4 regions of the Streptomyces sp. NPDC002784 genome follow, and region 2 is predicted to be linked to each of the others. Evidence: riboswitches for the same ligand, from Rfam matches in the RefSeq annotation. Region 2 holds a riboswitch; each other region holds the start of a gene.
The links. Region 2 has a riboswitch for cyclic di-AMP ahead of ACWD1Z_RS09260 (C40 family peptidase). Riboswitches for the same ligand answer to the same signal wherever they lie in the genome.

Region 1 (4,702 bases), on a different contig from region 2:
GGCAGCGCGAGCTGCGCACCGTGCGGGAGGAACTGCCCGCCTACGCCGTCGCCGGCTGGCTCACCCCGGGCGAGCCCTTCGCGCTCGCCTCCATGCGGGCCCGGCGCCTGGCCCGGCAGTACGCCCGCCGCCGCGCCGGGAGGCAGGCGGCACGGGAGGTGGCGCGCTACGAGGCGTACGCGACCTCGCTGGCGTTCCTGCGCCACCGGGGGCGCCGGGGCCGCGCGGGTGCCGACTTCGTCCTACGGGAGCAGGAGCTGCTGCGGGAGCTGTGGCGCCGCCGGAAGGTCGCCCGCCCGGCCCTGGACCACGCGGCCCGCGCCATCGCCCCGCCGGTGCCGGTGGTGGCGGCGCCCTGGCCGATGTACGGCGTCTACGGCTACCCGGCGCAGCCGACGTACCAGCCCTATCCGGCGTACCCGACGGGCCCGTACCCCGCCTACAACCCGTACCGGTCGTAAGGGGCCGCTGTCGTAGGAACCGCGGACACCAAAAACCGGCAGCCCTGACGTCGGGGGGACGTCGTCAGGACCGCCGGGGTTCTGGCGAGGGCTGGGTCAGGGGTTGAGGCCCTTGCTGCGCAGCCAGGCGAGCGGGTCGATGCCGGAGGAGGAACCCTCGGGGTGGACCTCCATGTGGAGGTGGGCACCGGTGACGTTGCCGGTCGCGCCCACGCGGCCGATGACGTCGCCCGTGGTGACCTTCTGCCCGACGCTGACGCTGATCGAGGACTGGTGGGCGTACCAGATCTCGGTGCCGTCCTCCAGGGTGAGCACGGTCTTGTAGCCGTAGGAGCCGTCGTACCCGGCGTAGGTGATCGTGCCGGTGTGCACCGCCTTGATCAGCGTGCCCGTGGGAGCGGCGAAGTCGGCGCCGGTGTGGTACCCGGAGGACCACAGCGCGCCGGCCTGACCGTAGGTCGAGGTGATGGTGTACGAGGAGGTCGGCAGCGCGAACTGCTTGGCGAGGGCGGCCAGGCGCTCGGCCTCGGCCTTCTCGCGGGCCTCCTCCTCGGCCTTGGCCTTGGCGGCGGCGGCCTTGGCCTTCGCTTCCTTCTCGGCCTCGGCCAGGGCTTCCGCGGCGGCCTTCTCGGCGGCAGCGGCGGCGGCCTCGGCGGCCTTGGTGTCGACCTGCTCCTGCTGCTGCTCGGCCTGGGCCATGATCCGGGCGCGCAGCGCCTCACCGGCGTCCGCGGCACCCTGCTCGGTGTCCGTGGTGGTCATGCCGACGGTGCTGAGCGGGGTGGCCGAGGTCTCGGGGGCCGGCTCCGCCGAGTCGTCGGAGATCAGCGGCAGGTCGGGCATGGTGATCGCGACCGGCGGCTTGCCGGACTGGGCGCTGGCCATGCCGCCCGCGCCGACGGCGGCTATGACACCGACGCCGAGCACCGTGGAGCTACGGGCGAGTCCGCCGCCGCGCTGCTTGGCGACGCGGTGCCGGCCGCGTACCGGGCGAATGGTTTCCGCGGTGGGGTTCCATTCCTCCCAGGGGCCCTCGTCGGTGCGGTGGCTGCCGTAGGAGAAGGCCTCGTCACTGCGCTGGCTCGGCACGAACGGGGCCTCGGGGGCAGGCCGGTTTGACGCCACGTGGGCGTGCTCCTTTCCTTCCTTCTCGCCTACCGGGTTAGCTGACGGGTTCGGAGCAGGAAGGTCTCCTACGCGCGTATATCTGCCGTTTCTGCGCGGCTGATTACGCCCGATTCACCCCAATGAGTGGTTCCCCGGTTCCCTTACGGGATTCGGCGCGTGCGCACGGAGCCGCCTCTTGTGACGGCTGGGACGACCGCGCTGCGTTATCGAACGTTAATAGACACGGGGCGCGGATTCCAAGCTGTTCCTCTTGATCGTTAACGGCTCCGGCCTGGACTTTCAGGTCACTACGGCGCCAAATCGGGCGAGTTGCCCAAGCCTCATGCGTCACACACGTATTGACGGTGTGTCAGTTGTTATGCGGAGGGCTGTCATCCGATCACCCCCGGTGACGATCAGGGTCTGCGCACCGCGAGCAGCGCCATGTCGTCCGCCATCCCCCCTCCGCAGTGCACCCGCACCTCCTCGGCGAGGGTGTGGATCAGAGCACCGGGATCGCGGAAGACGCGCCCGGTCAGCCGTCGTTCGGGGTCGAAGAAGACGCCCTGCGCGTCGCGGGCCTCGGAGAGGCCGTCGGTGTGCAGGAGCAGGGTGGTGCCGGGCGGGAAGGGCGTCTCGTCGGCGCGGTCGGGCCAGTCGCCGAGGTCGCTCATGCCCAGCGGGAGGGCGGGCTCACGGGCGCGCAGCGGGCGCACGGTGCCGTCGGGGTGGAGCAGCAGCGGGGGTGGGTGGCCGCGGTTGACGACGCGCACGGGCCCCTCGCCGTGCGGGAGTTCGGCGAGCACGGCGGTCGTGAACCCCTCGACGGCGTCGATCCCGTCGCGCCGCGCGCCCTCCCGGGCCAGCGCCCACTCCAGCCGCCGTGCGACCGCCTCCAGGCTCGGTTCCTGCTCGGCGGCCTCCCGGAACGCCCCGATGACGACGGCGACGGCGGCGACGGCCCCCATCCCCTTGCCGCGCACATCGCCGACGACGACCCGTACGCCGTACGCGCTGTCCTGCACCGCGTACAGATCGCCGCCGATGTAGGCGTCGGCCTGCGCGGCCTCGTAGCGGGCGGCGATGTCGTAGCCGCCGATCCGGTCCAGGGGTTCGGGCAGTACGGCGCGCTGGGTGGCCACGGCGATCTCGCGCTGGTTGGCGAGCCGCACGTCGCCGCGGCGCACGACACGGTTGAGGACGACGGCCAGGACGGCGACGGTGACCACGGTGACCACCTCGGTGACCGTGTCCGGGTCCATGTCGAAGCCCAGCCGGATGTGGACGGCGTAGGCGGCGATCAGGGACGCGGCCCCGACGGCGACCGTGCCGCTGAGCGCGTAGAACGGGGCGGCCACCAGCGGGGCGGCGGTGAAGAAGGGGATCGCGGTGAAGCCCCGGGGGGTGACGAAGTCGTAGAGGACACCGCCCGCGATCAGCAGCAGCGGGAGCAGCCGTACGAAGGTGCCTGCGGACGACGGGTGCCGGGTCCCGTCCACGCCTGAAGCCCGCACTGCCCGCCTCCCGCCACGTCCGCCGTCCCTCCAGGTTTCCCGGAGCGGGGGCGGGCGGCGAACGGTGTGGGCCGAGTGGATGAGGCGGGGAGAACGCACCTGCCGGAAAACACCCAGGGCCGGAACCATTGGTTCCGGCCCTGGGCCTTCAGTAGCGGGGACAGGATTTGAACCTGCGACCTCTGGGTTATGAGCCCAGCGAGCTACCGAGCTGCTCCACCCCGCGTCGTTGACATCAGTGTACGCCATCCGCGGGCCCCTTGCGCACGCGTTTGTTCACGCCCCGGGATTGCCCGCGTGGGTGAGCGTCTCCCAGGCCACGAAGAGATCGTCGGTGCCGGCCGGGCGGGTCTTCTCGGCGAGCGCGCGGGCCGCGGAGCCGCCGAGGCCCCGGTTGACCGCGACCTCCAGGTCGGGCCCCATGTTCCGCTCGACCCTGCCGCCGCACAGCCAGGCCGGCGCGGGCTCGCCCAGCTGGTGGCGGGCGTGCAGTTCGAGCGCGGCCGTGAGCCGGTCCTCGGCCTCGCCGTACAGGTCGACGCCCTGGTGCCGGGCGGTCTCGGCGATGTGCGCGGTGGCGGCGACGGAGTAGCCGACGTGCTGGAAGTTGCGGCAGCTCTCCTGGGTGACGCCGTCCTTGTACTCCGTCTGCCGGAACCAGTACGCCGCCAGCCGCTGCGGGGTGTTCATGCTCGACCCCGCCGGGGTGAGCGGCAGGGGGCCGTCCTTCTCCAGGTAGAAGTAGGCGGGCACGCGGTCGCGGAAGCGGGCGAGGGCGTGGTCGAAGGTCTGGTGGTCGTCGAGGAAGACGGCGATGCCGATGGCGGCGTCAGTGGTGATGAGGTCCCAGTTGCCGTTGGTGTCCGGGGCCTTCCGGGTGACGTGCGGCAGGTGGGCGGTGCGGAGCATCGCCTCGAAGCGGCGTACCCGGTCCTCGGGCCAGCCCGCGCCGTCGCTGTGCCGGACGATCTCGGCGGCCCGCGCCCAGGTGGACCCCGCCCAGCCGGCCTGCAGCCCGGCGTTCTGCCCGCTGTGCCGCTTCAGCCGCGCCGACCAGGCGTCCATGATCTCCCTGGCCTTCACGACGTGCTGCCGCTTGCCGGTCACCGTGAACAGCAGCGCCTGCGTGTAGGCGGCGATGGCGTCCTCGCGCTCCTGCACGCACCCGCGCCCGGCCTTGCTCCCGGCGGGACAGTGCACGTCCTCCCGCGGCTCGGCCCGGTACTTGTAGGCGCCGTACTTGCTGTCCCGCATCGCGAGGTACGCCTTCAGCCACGGCTGCTTCCCGGCGGTGACGTTCTTGCGTACGGCGGCCAGCTGCGACGCGCTGACGAGGACGCCGGGGTGGGTGAACTCGGCGTCGGGCGGCAGGGCACGCGCCATGGTGCGGGAGTCGGCACCGGTCACTCCGCAGGCGGTGCCGAGGAGGGCGACGAGCAGCAGCAGGGCGGCACTTCGGACAGACCTCATGCTGGCAGCCTGGCGCGGTGCGGGGCGGGGCGCAGTTCGGGTTGGGCCGATCGGACCGCGGGGCGGGACGGTACGGCGGCAGGCGGGGGGCTACGGCGGCGGTAGGTGGGCGTTCACCGGGCTTACGGCAACAGGTGGGCGGTTACGGCA
Region 2 (4,702 bases):
AGTCCCGGCCCCGGTGATCCGTCCCGCCTTGACGGCGGCCTCGGCCCCGCCGGAGTGCGCGTGGCCTCCGGCGGGGAACCGTCCGTCGGCCAGGACGAGCAGCGCTGCCCTGGACATCAGAAGAGGAAGTAGCGCTGTGCCATGGGCAGTTCAGCGGCGGGAGCGGCCTCGACCAGCTCCCCGTCGATGTGCACGGCAAAGCTGTCGGGATCCACCCGCACGTCGGGCCGGGCGGAGTTCTCCCGCATGTCGGCCTTGGTGACCCCCCGGGTGGACTCGATCCCCACGAACCGCTTGCCGAGCCGCAGCCGCTCGGGCAGCCCGTCCTCGATCGCCGACGGGGCGACGAAGTTCAGGGAGTTGGCGGCCGGGCCGCGGCCGATCGCGCCGTACATGGGCCGCGGCAGGACCGGCTGCGGGGTGGGGATGGAGGCGTTGGCGTCGCCCATCTGCGCGTAGGCGATCTGCCCGCCCTTGATGACCAGGTGCGGCTTGACCCCGAAGAACGCCGGTTCCCACAGCACCAGGTCGGCGAGCTTCCCGGTCTCCACGGACCCGACCTGCCCGGCGATGCCCTGGGCCAGCGCCGGGTTGATCGTGTACTTGGCGACGTACCGCCGTACCCGGAGATTGTCCGCGCGCCCGTCCCCGGGCAGCGCTCCCCGCCGTCCCTTCATCACATGCGCGGTCTGCCAGGTCCGCATGACGACCTCGCCGACGCGTCCCATGGCCTGCGAGTCGGAGGAGATGATCGAGATGGCGCCGAGGTCGTGCAGGATGTCCTCGGCGCCGATGGTCGAGGGCCGGATGCGGGACTCGGCGAAGGCCAGGTCCTCCGGCACCGCGGGGTTCAGGTGGTGGCACACCATCAGCATGTCGAGGTGTTCCTCGGCGGTGTTGACGGTGAACGGCCGCGTCGGGTTGGTGGAGCTGGGCAGCACATGCGGCTCGGAGACCACGGTCATGATGTCCGGCGCGTGCCCGCCGCCCGCGCCCTCGGTGTGGTAGGCGTGGATGCCCCGGCCGCCGATGGCGGCGAGGGTGTCACCGACGAACCCGGCCTCGTTCAACGTGTCGGTGTGGATGGCGACCTGGATGCCGGTGCGGTCGGCGACGGTCAGCGAGGCGTCGATGACGGCGGGCGTGGAGCCCCAGTCCTCGTGCAGCTTCAGCCCCATCGCGCCGCCGCGGATCTGCGACAGCATCGCCTCGTGCGAGACGGTGTTGCCCTTGCCGAGGAAGCCGACGTTGAGGGGGTACTGCTCCATCGCCTCCAGCATCCGCGCCAGATGCCAGGGCCCCGGCGTCACGGTGGTCGCCTTGGAGCCCTCGGCCGGTCCGGTGCCGCCGCCGATCAGCGTGGTGATCCCCGCCGCCAGTGCCTCGTCGGCGATCTGCGGGCAGATGAAGTGGACGTGCGCGTCGATGGCGCCGGCCGTGAGGATCCGGCCGTTGCCCGCGATGATCTCGGTCTCGGGGCCGATGACGAGGTCGGGGTGGACCCCGTCCATGGTGTCGGGGTTGCCCGCCTTGCCGAGGCCGGTGATCCGCCCGTCGCGGATGCCGACGTCCGCCTTGACGATCCCCCAGTGGTCGATCACGACCGCGCCGGTGATCACCGTGTCCGGGGTGCCTTCCGCGCGCGTGGCACGTGACTGGCCCATGGACTCACGGATGACCTTGCCGCCTCCGAACACCGCCTCGTCACCGGAGAGTCCGGGGCCGCCGGAGCGGTCCTCCTCGATCTCTACCAGCAGATCGGTGTCGGCGAGCCGGATCCGGTCGCCGGTCGTCGGGCCGAACAGGTCGGCGTACGCGGCCCGGGAGATCTCAGGCATCGAGGGCACCTCCGGTCTCCCCGCGCAGCCCGGGCACGACGCGGGCGCCGGCCAGCGGGACGAGTTCGACGTCGACGGGGATGCCGGGCTCGAAGCGCACGGCGGTGCCGGCGGCGACGTTGAGGCGCTTGCCGCGGGCGGCGGCGCGGTCGAAGTCCAGGCCGGGGTTGGCCTCGGCGAAGTGGTAGTGGGAGCCGACCTGGACGGGCCGGTCGGCGGCGTTGAGCACGGTCAGCCGGGTGACCTCGCGGCCCTCGTTGAACACGACGGGCTCGTCCGCGAACAGGATCTCTCCGGGAATCATCGAAGCCCCCTCAGACGATCGGTTCGTGGACGGTGACGAGCTTGGTGCCGTCCGGGAAGGTCGCCTCGACCTGGACGTCGTGGATCATCTCCGCGATGCCGTCCATGACGTCGTCCCGGGTGAGCAGCTTGCGTCCGGAGGCCATCAGCTCGGCGACCGTACGGCCGTCCCGCGCGCCTTCGAGGATGTGCGAGGTGATGAGGGCGACCGCCTCGGGGTGGTTGAGCCTGAGCCCGCGGGCCCGGCGCTTCTCGGCCACGTCGGCCGCCACATGGATCAGCAGTCTCTCTTGCTCGTGCGGGGTCAGTTGCACAGCCCACCTCACAGTCCTCGCTCCGGACCGTGCGGGGCCCGGTTGCCGCAGCCACGGGCAAAGTGCCTGGTGGCGTGGAGGGAGGCTAGTTGGACCGGGTTTCGGGCACGTTAACCGAGCTGTGACCCGTCGGGGGTCCGAGAGCGCCGCCTCCGGAGCTGCCGGCCGGGCGGAAGCCGGTGGAGGGCGGCGAGCGATCTGGCGGCCCGGGCCGGGGAACTGACGCGCGTTCGGGCCCCGTCCAGGCGTTGGCCGCCAGGGCGACGCATCAGCGGGGCGAGAGCGGCGAGAGCGAGGCGCACGCCCCCACGCTGGCGCGCGCACCGCGGGTGCTGGACGGCGAGCGCCGCACGGCTCGGTTCACGCTGCCGCCCCGCTCGGAGAGTTGACGCAGGTGAGCCCGGTCCGGCCATTCGGCGATGGCGCCGAGGCGTCCGGACCGGAGTCGAAACGGACCAAAGGAGGTACCCCCTTTCGGCGTAGCCGTGTCTCCTGCCGTGGGCCCGTCAGGGTTGCGCAACGAGGCTAGGCCCTCACCCGAAAGAGACGTTCCGGTGCTGGTCCGGGCATCCTCCGTAGCCTCGACGCTGGTTCGAACGGAGCAGTGTCCACCCGAACGGGTGAGTGGTGAGTAACGCCACAAATCCCCGGTTCCATTGGGATTTTCGGACATCCGTGAGCCAAGATCCCTGACTGACGACAAGCCCCCGCCACCACGGCGGGGCGATCCGGGCGGACGCCGAGTCCTGCCGCCGCCCGGATGACCGGTCGACAGGAGTGGATCGGCAGGAGTGGAGGACCCGAGCACGACGGGTCGCCGGCACGGATGTCCGTGCCGAGCAGCCCTTGGGGTGAAGCCGCATCGCGGCCGGGCAACTTCGCCAGCCCGAATCCGACAGGTCATCCTTCACAGGCGGCTGACGAAGGGTTGCGCATGACTGCGCTCAATCGTGTCCCGTCGCTCATGGCCCGAGCCGGTACGGCCTCGGCTCTGACCATCGCCGCCGTGGGCGGTTCGATCGTGGCCCCGGGCCTCTCCGCCGAAGCGGCTGCGGCCACGCCGGCGACGAAGGCACTCCAGGTCGCGGCCTCCAAGAAGGGCTCCCCGTACAAGTACGGCGCCACGGGCCCGTACCGCTTCGACTGCTCCGGGCTGACGCTGTACTCGTTCAAGAAGGCGGGCAAGAAGCTGCCTCGTACGGCGGCCCAGCAGTACAACAAGACGCGCCACATCTCCGCCAAGAGCCGCAAGGCCGGCGACCTCGTGTTCTTCCACTCGGGGTCGAACGTCTACCACGTCGGCATCTACGCCGGGAAGGGGAAGCTCTGGCACGCCCCGAAGACCGGGGATGTGGTGAGGCTGCAGAAGATCTGGACCAAGAGCGTCTGGTACGGCCGGGTGAGCTGACCGGCCGCCCGAAGGGCGGCGGCGCCCCTGACACGCCGCCGCCCTGACGGGTGCCCGAGTGACCGCTGCGCGGAGCCGGACCGCTCCCGGGGCGGGTCAGCGCCGTACCGCCCGCGGGGGCGCCCGCTAGGGCTCCTGCTGACCGGCGGTGGTGACCGGCCGGGCCGGTACGGTCCAGGGAAGTTCGATGGAGACCGTCTTGCCGCCCTCACGGGTCGGCCTGACTCTGAGTCGGCCGCCGCACTCGGCGGTCAGCCAGCGGATGATGACCAGACCGCGGCCGTTGTCCTGCTGGACAGCGGCCGGCAGTCGTTTGGGGAACCGCGGGTGGCTGTCGGTGACCCCGATGCGCAGGTGTTCGTCGTGGCTCAGTTCAAGGTCCACCGTGAAGGTGGGTGACTGGCCGAGGGTGTGCTGTACGGCATTGGTGGCGAGTTCGGAGACGATGAGCCGGATGGTGTCGGCCACGTCCGTCCCTGCGGGCAGTCCCCATTCCTCGAGCGTGCTGACCACATAGCCGCGGGCCGCGGAGACCGAGGCGGGATCGCTCGGCAGAGTGACGGATGCTTCCAGATGGTCTGCCATGGCGGCGTCGTCCCTTTCCCACGGGACCGCAGTCCGACACGGAGCGGATGGTTCGAGTACGGTCCCGGACTGGTGCTTCCTCGCCAGACTGCCATTACCGCGCCGGTCACGGTGGCGATCCACCAAGATATGCATATATCTGTCGCTCGATGCGGTGAACTCTGCGACGCGAGAGCGTATTTGGGCGGCCCGGTTGGAGTAAGGAGTAGCGCATGCAACACGGTCCCGCGGTACGCCGCCGGAAGCTGGGCGCC
Region 3 (4,702 bases), on a different contig from region 2:
CGAGCCAGGCCGCGACCGCGATCCACAGCAGGACCTCCCCGGGGGTCTCCAGCCAGGGGACGTCCACCGCGGCGGCCACCGACAGGGTCGCCGCCGCGGTCATGCCCAGCGGGAACACGGTCGCCCAGCGGCGGACGTCGTAGCGCAGCCGCGGCCGGATCACCTCGGAGACGAGGAGCACGGCGTACCAGGCCAGGTCGAGCGCGAGCACGCCGGCGGTGACCGTGCGCAGGACGTCGTCGGCATCGTCGTTCCACAGGTGCAGGCGCGCGCTGTCGGCGGCGATCAGCCTGGAACCGGCGAGCGCGGAGATGGCCATCGCGCCGCCCGCCACCCACTGGTCCCCGGCGCCCTTCACCACCTGGTGTGGATCGAAGCAGGCCAGGGCGACGGCGTAGAGGACGAGACCGAGCCAGAACAGCACCAGCGCCGCGTGCGCGAGCCAGGCCGCCGACTCCGCCGCGGCGAGGGTGGCGCCGAGTACGGCGAGGCCCTGCGTGGCCACGCAGCCCAGGAACACCGCGCCGGGCATACCGCGGTGCCAGTGGCGCACGACGACACCGAGCAGGCCCGCCCACAGCAGGGCGGCCGCCGCCAGCAGGGCCCCGGCCAGGACCTGCCATCCCTCGGCGGAGAAACGGGTGCCGAGCACGGCCGTCGCCGCGACGGCGGTGAGCGCGGCGGGGGTGCCGGCCTCCTCCCGCCAGCGCCGCGGCTGCCGCAGCAGCCGTACGACGAAGTCCCCGGCCAGGCCCAGCCAGGCCGTGCAGCCCACCGCCAGGGCGATCAGGGAGAGGACCTCGTGCCCGGTGAGGTGCAGGCCGACCGACACGATGCCGGTCGCCATCACCGCCGCCCCGGCCGCCGGAGGACGCAGCGCCCACCAGGCGCTGAGTGAGCGGAGCACAAGGGAGCCGGACATGCGCCGATGCTAAGGAGCGCGGCGCGGCCGGCGAGGGGGCACGCGCGCGTGGGCGGGCAAACGGGGCGCCGAATCACCCCCGCGCGCGTGCCGCGTCGGATCAGGCCGGCCGGACCACGCTGTGGATCGAGCCCTCGCCGTCGTAGTAGACCGACTCCTCGCGGACGTACGTGCCGGGCTTCGGGGCATGGATCATCATGCCGTTGCCGATGTAGATGCCCACGTGGGTGACGTCGTCGTAGAAGAAGACGAGGTCGCCGGGGAGGGCGTTGGCGAGGGAGACCGTCGTGCCGGCGTCGACCTGGTCGTACGTGGTGCGCGGCAGGGAGATGCCCGCCGCGTTCCAGGCGGCCTGGGTCAGCCCCGAGCAGTCGTAGGAGTCGGGACCCGTGGCGCCCCAGACGTACGGCTTGCCGATCTGCGCGCGGGCGAAGGCGATCGCCTTCTCGGCCTTCGTGGCGTAGGAGGAGTCCGCGGTGGCCTCGGACCCGGTGCTGCCGGTGGAGGTCTCCGTCGAACCGGAGGAGGAGCCGCTCTGCTGCTGGGCCGCCGCCTTCGCGGCCTCATCGCGGCGCTGTTCCTCCGCCGCCTGCTGATCGGCCAGCTCGGCGGCCTTGCGCGCGGCCTCCTCCTGGCGCTTGCGCTCGATCGCGGCGAGCCGCGCCTTCTCCTCCGCCGTCAGCTGCGACAGCAGCTCCCGCGCGTCGGCGAGCTTCTTCTGGACCGTGGACTTGGCGGTCTTCAGATCGGTCTGCGACTCGTTCAGCGTCCGGAGGCTCTCGGTGGCCTCCTTGCGCTTCTTCATCGTCGCCGACTGCTCGGTGATGTAGTCGTCGACCGCTTCCTTCTGGCGGCCGGTCATCCGGCTCATCAGCTGGGTCTGGTCGAAGTAGTCCTGCGGGGTGTCGGCGAGCAGGAAGGTCGCGGTGTCGGGGACGGAGGCGCCGGTGCGGTACTGCGCGGCGGCGAAGGACCCGAGCTCCTCCCGCGCGTCGTTGAGCTTCTGGGTGCGCTCGGCGACGTCGTCGAGGAGGGTGTCGACCTGCTTGCGCTGCTTGGTGGTCCGCTCCTTGGCGGCGTTGTACTTCTCGGTCGCCGTCTCCGCCTGCCGGTAGAGGTCGTCGACCTTCTTCTCGACCTCTTCGAGGCTCGGCTTGTCGTCCGTGGCCGGGTTGGCGTTGGCCGTCTGGGACAGCAGGGCCACGGAGGTGAGGGCGGCCGTGGCAAGGGCGGGGGTCCGTATGCCTGCTACGCGCGTACCCGCGGGACGCGACTTGCGGTGCGACGCCAAGGGAGGCGACTCCTTCCAATGGTCCGCCTACCGGGTTAGCTGTCGGGTTCGGGCGGGTGGTTAGGAAGGGTTGCCCTACGACCGTGTCCCGTACGGGAGTCGGGTCGATTCACCCCAATGTTCGGTGGGTCCCCGGCTCGGCTGCCAGGCGGCAGCGGACTCGGCGGAGGCCGCGCGGCCCGGCGAGGTTCGCCGGTGGGGGTCGTACGGCCTGTGCGGCACGGTAGCCAACTCGTGTGGCGCCTGTGAAGGTTGATGGGTGATATGCCCGATACATTTTCGTGACCTTGGGTCCCGGCGTCGGGGGACCTGATCGATCTGGACGGGTCTGCGGCGACCTGTCCGCCGACCGGTTCCCGTCCGATGCTGTGACCAAGGTCTCCGCCGCAGGTGTACGGGGGTGAAGGCCCCCTGCCCGGCGGGCGCGACGCGACGATCCCCGGCCGCCGATTCGGGGGATGTTCTCAGGGCGGCGGCGGGCTGTCAGTGGGGAGCCCTAGACTCGGAGAGCGATGAGCAGCCTCTTTGACGACAGCTTCCTGGCGGACCTCCAGGCCCCTCGGGCCCATGCCGAGGAACCCCCGCCGCCGCCCGAGGACGATCACGCTCCGGAGCCGGTTCCGGACGATCTGTTCGGCGGGAAGTTCGACGTGCCCCCGGACCGGGACGCCTACTACCGCGACGGCGCCCCGCGCCCGGCCCTCGACGCGGCCGCGCTCATCGAAGGGCTGAACGAGAACCAGCGCGCGGCCGTCGTGCACTCCGGCACCCCCCTGCTCATCGTGGCCGGCGCGGGCTCCGGCAAGACGCGCGTGCTCACCCACCGCATCGCCCATCTGCTCGCCGCGCGGGACGTGCACCCCGGGCAGATCCTCGCGATCACCTTCACCAACAAGGCCGCGGGCGAGATGAAGGAGCGCGTGGAGCAGCTCGTCGGCCCGCGGGCCAACGCGATGTGGGTGATGACCTTCCACAGCGCGTGCGTGCGGATCCTGCGGCGCGAGTCGAAGAAGCTCGGCTTCACCTCCTCCTTCTCGATCTACGACGCCGCCGACTCCAAGCGCCTGATGGCCCTGGTCTGCCGTGACCTGGACCTCGACCCCAAGCGCTTCCCGCCGAAGTCCTTCAGCGCCAAGATCTCGAACCTGAAGAACGAGCTGATCGACGAGGAGGACTTCGCCGCCCAGGCATCCGACGGCTTCGAGAAGACCCTCGCCCAGGCCTACGCGCTCTACCAGTCCCGCCTGCGTGAGGCGAACGCGCTGGACTTCGACGACCTGATCATGACGACGGTCCATCTGCTGCGCGCCTTCCCGGACGTCGCCGAGCACTACCGCCGCCGCTTCCGGCACGTCCTCGTCGACGAGTACCAGGACACCAACCACGCCCAGTACGCGCTCGTGCGCGAGCTGGTGGGCACCGCCGAGCACCCCGTCGACGTACCGCCCGCCGAGGACGACCTCAAGCCCGCCGAGCTCTGCGTCGTCGGTGACGCCGACCAGTCGATCTACGCCTTCCGCGGCGCGACCATCCGCAACATCCTCCAGTTCGAGGAGGACTACCCGGACGCGACGACGATCCTGCTGGAGCAGAACTACCGCTCCACCCAGACGATCCTCACCGCCGCCAACGCCGTCATCGAGCGCAACGAATCCCGCCGCCCCAAGAATCTGTGGACCAACGCGGGCGCGGGCGCGCGCATCACCGGCTATGTCGCCGACACCGAGCACGACGAGGCGCAGTTCGTCGCCGACGAGATAGACCGCCTCACCGACGCGGGCGACGCGAAGGCCGGCGACGTCGCCGTCTTCTACCGCACCAACGCCCAGTCCCGCGTCTTCGAAGAGGTCTTCATCCGCGTCGGCCTGCCCTACAAGGTCGTCGGCGGCGTCCGCTTCTACGAGCGCAAGGAGGTCCGGGACGTCCTGGCCTACCTGCGCGTGCTCGCCAACCCCGAGGACTCGGTCCCGCTGCGGCGCATCCTGAACGTCCCCAAGCGCGGCATCGGCGACCGCGCCGAGGCGATGATCGACGCCCTCTCCCAGCGCGAGAAGATCAGCTTCCCGCAGGCGCTCAAGCGCGTGGACGAGGCGTACGGCATGGCCGCGCGCTCCACCAACGCGGTCAAGCGGTTCAACACGCTGATGGAGGAGCTCCGTACGATCGTCGAGTCCGGCGCCGGGCCCGCGACCGTCCTGGAGGCGGTGCTCGAACGCACCGGCTATCTCGCCGAGTTGCAGGCCTCCACCGACCCGCAGGACGAGACCCGGATCGAGAACCTCCAGGAACTCGCCGCCGTGGCCCTGGAGTTCGAGCAGGAGTCCGGCGAGGGCGAGGCGACCGGCTCGCTCGCCGACTTCCTGGAGCGGGTCGCGCTCGTCGCCGACTCCGACCAGATCCCCGACGAGGACGAGGACGGCTCCGGCGTCATCACCCTGATGACCCTGCACACCGCCAAGGGCCTGGAGTTCCCGGTCGTCTTCCTCACC
Region 4 (4,702 bases), on a different contig from region 2:
CGAGGTCGCGGAGCAGGACGAGCGAGAGGCGTACATGCTCGGGCGGTACCTGCTCCTGGAGCAGGGCAAGCTGACCGAAGCCCTTCCCCATATCCAGAGGGCGGCCGAGGCGGGCAGCCGGGAACCGGCCCAGGAACTCGGGTTCCTGCTCCTCGCGCGCGCCCTGCACTGGCTCGGCGTCGCGGCCGAGAACGGCAACCCCGCCGCGGCCGAGGTCCTCCCCGCACTCCGCACGGCCCTCACGGACCAGCGACTCCTGTCCGCCCTGGCCCGCCACACCCCCGACCCCACGCCCCCGTCCCCCGTCCCCCCACTCTCAGCCGAACGCGCCATCGCCCACGCCCTGGACACGATCCTCGCCCGAAACCCCACCCCGCAGTAACCCTGCCGGCCGCCAGCACCCCCGCCCGCCCAGCCACCCACCCCCGGCCCCCGCCCCCTCGCCCCGCGCCGCGAAGCGCCCGCCCTCCGCCGGTTAACGTCAAGGAGTGACCGACCACCCCACCCCCGCCCCCGATCCAGACCGCGCCGCAACCCCCGCAGCCACTCCCGCCCCCGCCTCGGCCTGCCCAGCAGCCGCCGCCCCAGACGGCGCCGCAACCCCCCATCCTCCCGACCTCTTCACCTGGGAGTTCGCCGCCGATCCCTATCCCGCCTACGCCTGGCTGCGGGAGTACGCGCCCGTGCGTCGGACGACGTTGCCCAGTGGGGTGGAGGCGTGGCTGGTCACACGGTATGCCGATGCCAAGCAGGCGCTGGCCGATCCGCGGCTCAGCAAGAACCCCGCGCATCACGACGAGCCCGCGCACGCCAAGGGCAAGACCGGTATCCCCGGCGAGCGCAAGGCCGAGCTGATGACGCATCTGCTCAACATCGACCCGCCGGACCACACCCGGCTGCGACGGCTCGTCAGCAAGGCGTTCACGCCCCGCCGGGTCGCCGAGTTCGCCCCGCGCGTGCAGGAGCTGACCGACCACCTCATCGACCAGTTCGCCGACCGGGGATCCGCCGACCTCATCCACGAGTTCGCCTTCCCGCTCCCCATCTACGCCATCTGCGACCTGCTCGGCGTCCCGCGTGAGGACCAGGACGACTTCCGGGACTGGGCGGGCATGATGATCCGCCACCAGGGCGGCCCCAGGGGCGGAGTCGCGCGGTCCGTGAAGAAGATGCGCGGTTACCTCGCCGACCTCATCCACCGCAAGCGCGCGGCCCTGCCCGACACCCCCGCGCCCGGCGAGGACCTCATCTCCGGACTCATCCGCGCCTCCGACCACGGCGAGCACCTCACCGAGAACGAGGCCGCCGCCATGGCCTTCATCCTTCTCTTCGCGGGCTTCGAGACCACGGTCAACCTGATCGGCAACGGCACCTTCGCCCTGCTGACCCACCCCGACCAGCGGGCCCGCCTCCAGCATTCCCTCGCCGCGCGGGAGACGGCCCTCCTCGAAACCGGCGTGGAGGAACTCCTCCGCTACGACGGCCCCGTGGAACTCGCCACCTGGCGCTTCGCCACGCAGCCCCTCACCGTCGGCGGCCAGCACATCGCCCCCGGCGACCCGGTCCTCGTCGTGCTCGCCGCCGCCGACCGGGACCCGGAGCGGTTCGCCGACCCCGACACGCTCGACCTCTCCCGCCGCGACAACCAGCACCTCGGCTACGGCCACGGCATCCACTACTGCCTCGGCGCCCCGCTCGCCCGCCTGGAGGGCCAGACCGCACTGGCCACCCTCCTGCGCCGCCTCCCGGACCTCCGGCTCGCGGTGGAACCGGACGAGCTGCGCTGGCGCGGGGGCCTCATCATGCGCGGACTGCGCACGCTCCCGGTCGAGTTCACCCCGAGCGGCTGAGCCCGCACGCCTCGACGGACCGTCAGGTCAAACGTGACACACCCTCAAGTCTGTGATCTTCACGTGATCTGCGCGGCATGAACTTGTGACAAGTGATCGTCTGCCGATACGTTCACTCGTCAGCGCGGCGCCTCGCCTCACCGGCGCCGCGCCGGTCCCCGCTGTCTTCGAAAGGCCCCCGCATGCTCTCCGGGAACGGTCGTCACCGTCGCCCCCGCCAGGCCCCGGCTCTCCTCGTCGCGGCCGGAGTGACCGGCTCCGCCATCGCCATCCCGCTCCTCGGCACCTCCGGCGCCAGCGCGGCCGAGGGCACCACCTGGGACCGGGTCGCGGAGTGCGAGAGCGGTGCCTCCTGGAGCGAGGACAGCGGCAACGGCTACTACGGCGGCCTCCAGATCACCCAGGAGAACTGGGAGCGGTACGGCGGCACGCGGTACGCCGCCTCCGCGGACCAGGCCAGCCGCTCCCAGCAGATAGCGGTCGCCGAGCGCATCCTCGCCGACCAGGGCCTCGCCGCCTGGCCGACCTGCGGCCCGCTCTCCGGTCTCGACACCGAGTCGGGTTCGGTCGACATCGACACCGGCGTCGCGGAGGATGAGTCCGCTTCGCCCGAATCGTCGGAGTCCGCCAACTCCTCCGGCTCATCTGGTTCGTCCGGTCTGCTCGACTCGCTCGACGGTGACTCCTCCGAGTCGGAGCCCAGCTCCTCCCCGTCGACCGAGGCCGCGGACAACTCGGCCAAGTCGGACAAGTCATCCGAATCCACTGAGTCCGTCGAGTCCGTTGAGCCGTCACGGTCCTCCGAGGGCGCCCCCTCCATGGGGGCCGGCAGTGAGTCCTCGGCCACTTCCGGGCGGGACAACCCGGACAACTCCGGCCAGATCGAGGGTGATTCCGCCCTCACCGACACCGGCTCCAGCGGCACCGGCCGCCACCGCGGCGAACCCGCCGACGAGAGCGCCGGCCGCGGCGGCGAAGAAGGCGCGTCGGACGGCTCGTACGTCGTCCGGGCCGGTGACAGTCTCGTCGGCATCGCCGACTCCCTTGACGTGAACGGCGGATGGCGTGGGCTCTACGCCGCCAACAAGGAGACCGTCGGCACCGATCCGGACCTCATCATCCCCGGTCAGACCCTTGAAGTAGGGGTCGAACCGGGCGAAAAGCAGCGGTAGTTCACGTCACGCTTCGCGCTGAATGTCCGGTTTGGCGAAAGTGTGGGATGAGTCTCAGAAGCCCTGATCGTCTTTGAAATTCGGCGGATCGCGTGTCTACCGTCGGGACCGCTCGCCAACACGAGCCCCGGCTGCCGCAACGCCGAATCCTGCCAGCGGCCGTACGGGAACAGTCGTCGCGTCATGCGCCGTAGGCAGGAGCGGGGGACCCAAGGTAGGCGCCGGGTCCGGCAGTCGAGGCGACTCGACACCGGAACCGGCTCGGGGTGAAGCCGCGCACCGCAAGGTGCGTGGCCGGGCAACTCAACCGGCCCGAACCCGACAGCTCACCTCGCAGGCGTCGGTGAGGGGATCGATCCATGCTGTTTTCCGGCAAGGGCAAGCACCGTCGTCCGTCCAAGGCCACTCGCGCCATCGCCATCGCCGGCGTCACCGGCGCCGCCGTCGCCGCTCCGCTGATGGCGGCCGGCAACGCCTCCGCCGCCACCGCCTCCGAGTGGGACGCCGTCGCCCAGTGCGAGTCCGGCGGCAACTGGTCCATCAACACCGGCAACGGCTACTACGGCGGCCTGCAGTTCTCGGCCTCCACCTGGGCCGCGTACGGTGGCACCCAGTACGCCTCCACCGCCGACCAGGCCAGCAAGGCCCAGCAGATCGAGATCGCCGAGAAGGTGCTCGCCGGTCAGGGCAAGGGCGCCTGGCCGCACTGCGGCACGGGCCTGTCGAGCGCCGCCTACACCGGCGGCTCCGGCACCGGCACCGGCTCCAGCACCGGCTCCTCCTCCGAGGGCGGCACCGAGACCTCCACCCGCTCGACCGAGGAGCAGTCCGCCTCGCGTTCGACCGAGCGTCCGGCGCAGAAGCAGAAGACCGTCACCACCCCGACCGGCAAGAAGGTCAAGAAGGGCGACGGCGAGTACAAGGTCACCACGGGCGACACCCTCAGCACCATCGCCGAGGAGCACGACGTCAAGGGCGGCTGGGAGAAGCTCTTCAAGCTGAACAAGGACATCGTGGCGGATGCCGACCTGATCTACCCCGGTCAGCAGCTGCACCTCAAGTAGTCCCGTAGCCGAACCACAGCGCGCTCATAGACGCCTGGTTCACACTGAAGACCTCGTGCGGGCCACCCCCGTCCCCACGGGCACCCCGCTCCGGTGCGTGTTCCCCCGTACGCACCGGAGCGGGGTTTTCTTTTCCGGTATGTCACCGTCCCTTTGTTCCGCTGCCGAACAATGGGTACCGTCTGTCCTTGTCCACGGGACGGTCGGTCGGCTGGCCTATGTCCCGCAGGCGGATAGGCTCTAGCCGCAAGGCTCACGTGCCCCGCACTTCCAGCGTCACATCCCAAGAAGGAGATGCTCGTGCCGTCCATCGACGTCGTCGTAGCCCGGGAAATCCTGGACTCCCGAGGCAACCCCACGGTCGAGGTCGAGGTCGGCCTCGACGACGGCAGCACGGGTCGTGCCGCCGTTCCGTCCGGCGCTTCCACCGGCGCCTTCGAGGCCATCGAGCTCCGCGACGGTGACCCCAACCGCTACCACGGCAAGGGTGTCGAGAAGGCCGTCCTCGCCGTCATCGAGCAGATCGGCCCCGAGCTGGTCGGCTACGACGCCACCGAGCAGCGCCTGATCGACCAGGCGATGTTCGACCTGGACGCCACCGACAACAAGGGCTCCC

Region 1: it holds a riboswitch for cyclic di-AMP, as region 2 does, so the genes downstream of both, ACWD1Z_RS30295 (M23 family metallopeptidase) here and ACWD1Z_RS09260 (C40 family peptidase) in region 2, are expected to answer to the same signal.
Region 3: it holds a riboswitch for cyclic di-AMP, as region 2 does, so the genes downstream of both, ACWD1Z_RS02840 (NlpC/P60 family protein) here and ACWD1Z_RS09260 (C40 family peptidase) in region 2, are expected to answer to the same signal.
Region 4: it holds a riboswitch for cyclic di-AMP, as region 2 does, so the genes downstream of both, ACWD1Z_RS11905 (transglycosylase family protein) here and ACWD1Z_RS09260 (C40 family peptidase) in region 2, are expected to answer to the same signal.

What each region holds. Positions count from the first base shown of each region.
Region 1 covers NZ_JBSFVD010000023.1:83,571-88,272, reverse strand. The annotation lists gene ACWD1Z_RS30300 (PrsW family glutamic-type intramembrane protease) at 1-461, shown strand, start outside; gene ACWD1Z_RS30295 (M23 family metallopeptidase) at 558-1,586, opposite strand; cyclic di-AMP (ydaO/yuaA leader) riboswitch at 1,598-1,754, opposite strand; gene ACWD1Z_RS30290 (PP2C family protein-serine/threonine phosphatase) at 1,985-3,067, opposite strand; tRNA gene ACWD1Z_RS30285 (tRNA-Met) at 3,235-3,308, opposite strand; gene ACWD1Z_RS30280 (alginate lyase family protein) at 3,359-4,552, opposite strand.
Region 2 covers NZ_JBSFVD010000003.1:436,095-440,796, forward strand. The annotation lists gene ACWD1Z_RS09235 (urease accessory protein UreF) at 1-117, opposite strand, end outside; gene ACWD1Z_RS09240 (urease subunit alpha) at 117-1,838, opposite strand; gene ACWD1Z_RS09245 (urease subunit beta) at 1,831-2,142, opposite strand; gene ACWD1Z_RS09250 (urease subunit gamma) at 2,153-2,455, opposite strand; gene ACWD1Z_RS09255 (hypothetical protein) at 2,614-2,844, shown strand; cyclic di-AMP (ydaO/yuaA leader) riboswitch at 3,261-3,386, shown strand; gene ACWD1Z_RS09260 (C40 family peptidase) at 3,390-3,863, shown strand; gene ACWD1Z_RS09265 (ATP-binding protein) at 3,990-4,448, opposite strand; gene ACWD1Z_RS09270 (helix-turn-helix domain-containing protein) at 4,661-4,702, shown strand, end outside.
Region 3 covers NZ_JBSFVD010000001.1:629,206-633,907, reverse strand. The annotation lists gene ACWD1Z_RS02845 (tellurite resistance/C4-dicarboxylate transporter family protein) at 1-922, opposite strand, end outside; gene ACWD1Z_RS02840 (NlpC/P60 family protein) at 1,023-2,213, opposite strand; cyclic di-AMP (ydaO/yuaA leader) riboswitch at 2,221-2,374, opposite strand; gene pcrA (DNA helicase PcrA) at 2,726-4,702, shown strand, end outside.
Region 4 covers NZ_JBSFVD010000004.1:425,892-430,593, forward strand. The annotation lists gene ACWD1Z_RS11890 (sel1 repeat family protein) at 1-382, shown strand, start outside; gene ACWD1Z_RS11895 (cytochrome P450 family protein) at 489-1,850, shown strand; gene ACWD1Z_RS11900 (transglycosylase family protein) at 2,033-3,022, shown strand; cyclic di-AMP (ydaO/yuaA leader) riboswitch at 3,199-3,377, shown strand; gene ACWD1Z_RS11905 (transglycosylase family protein) at 3,382-4,086, shown strand; gene eno (phosphopyruvate hydratase) at 4,387-4,702, shown strand, end outside.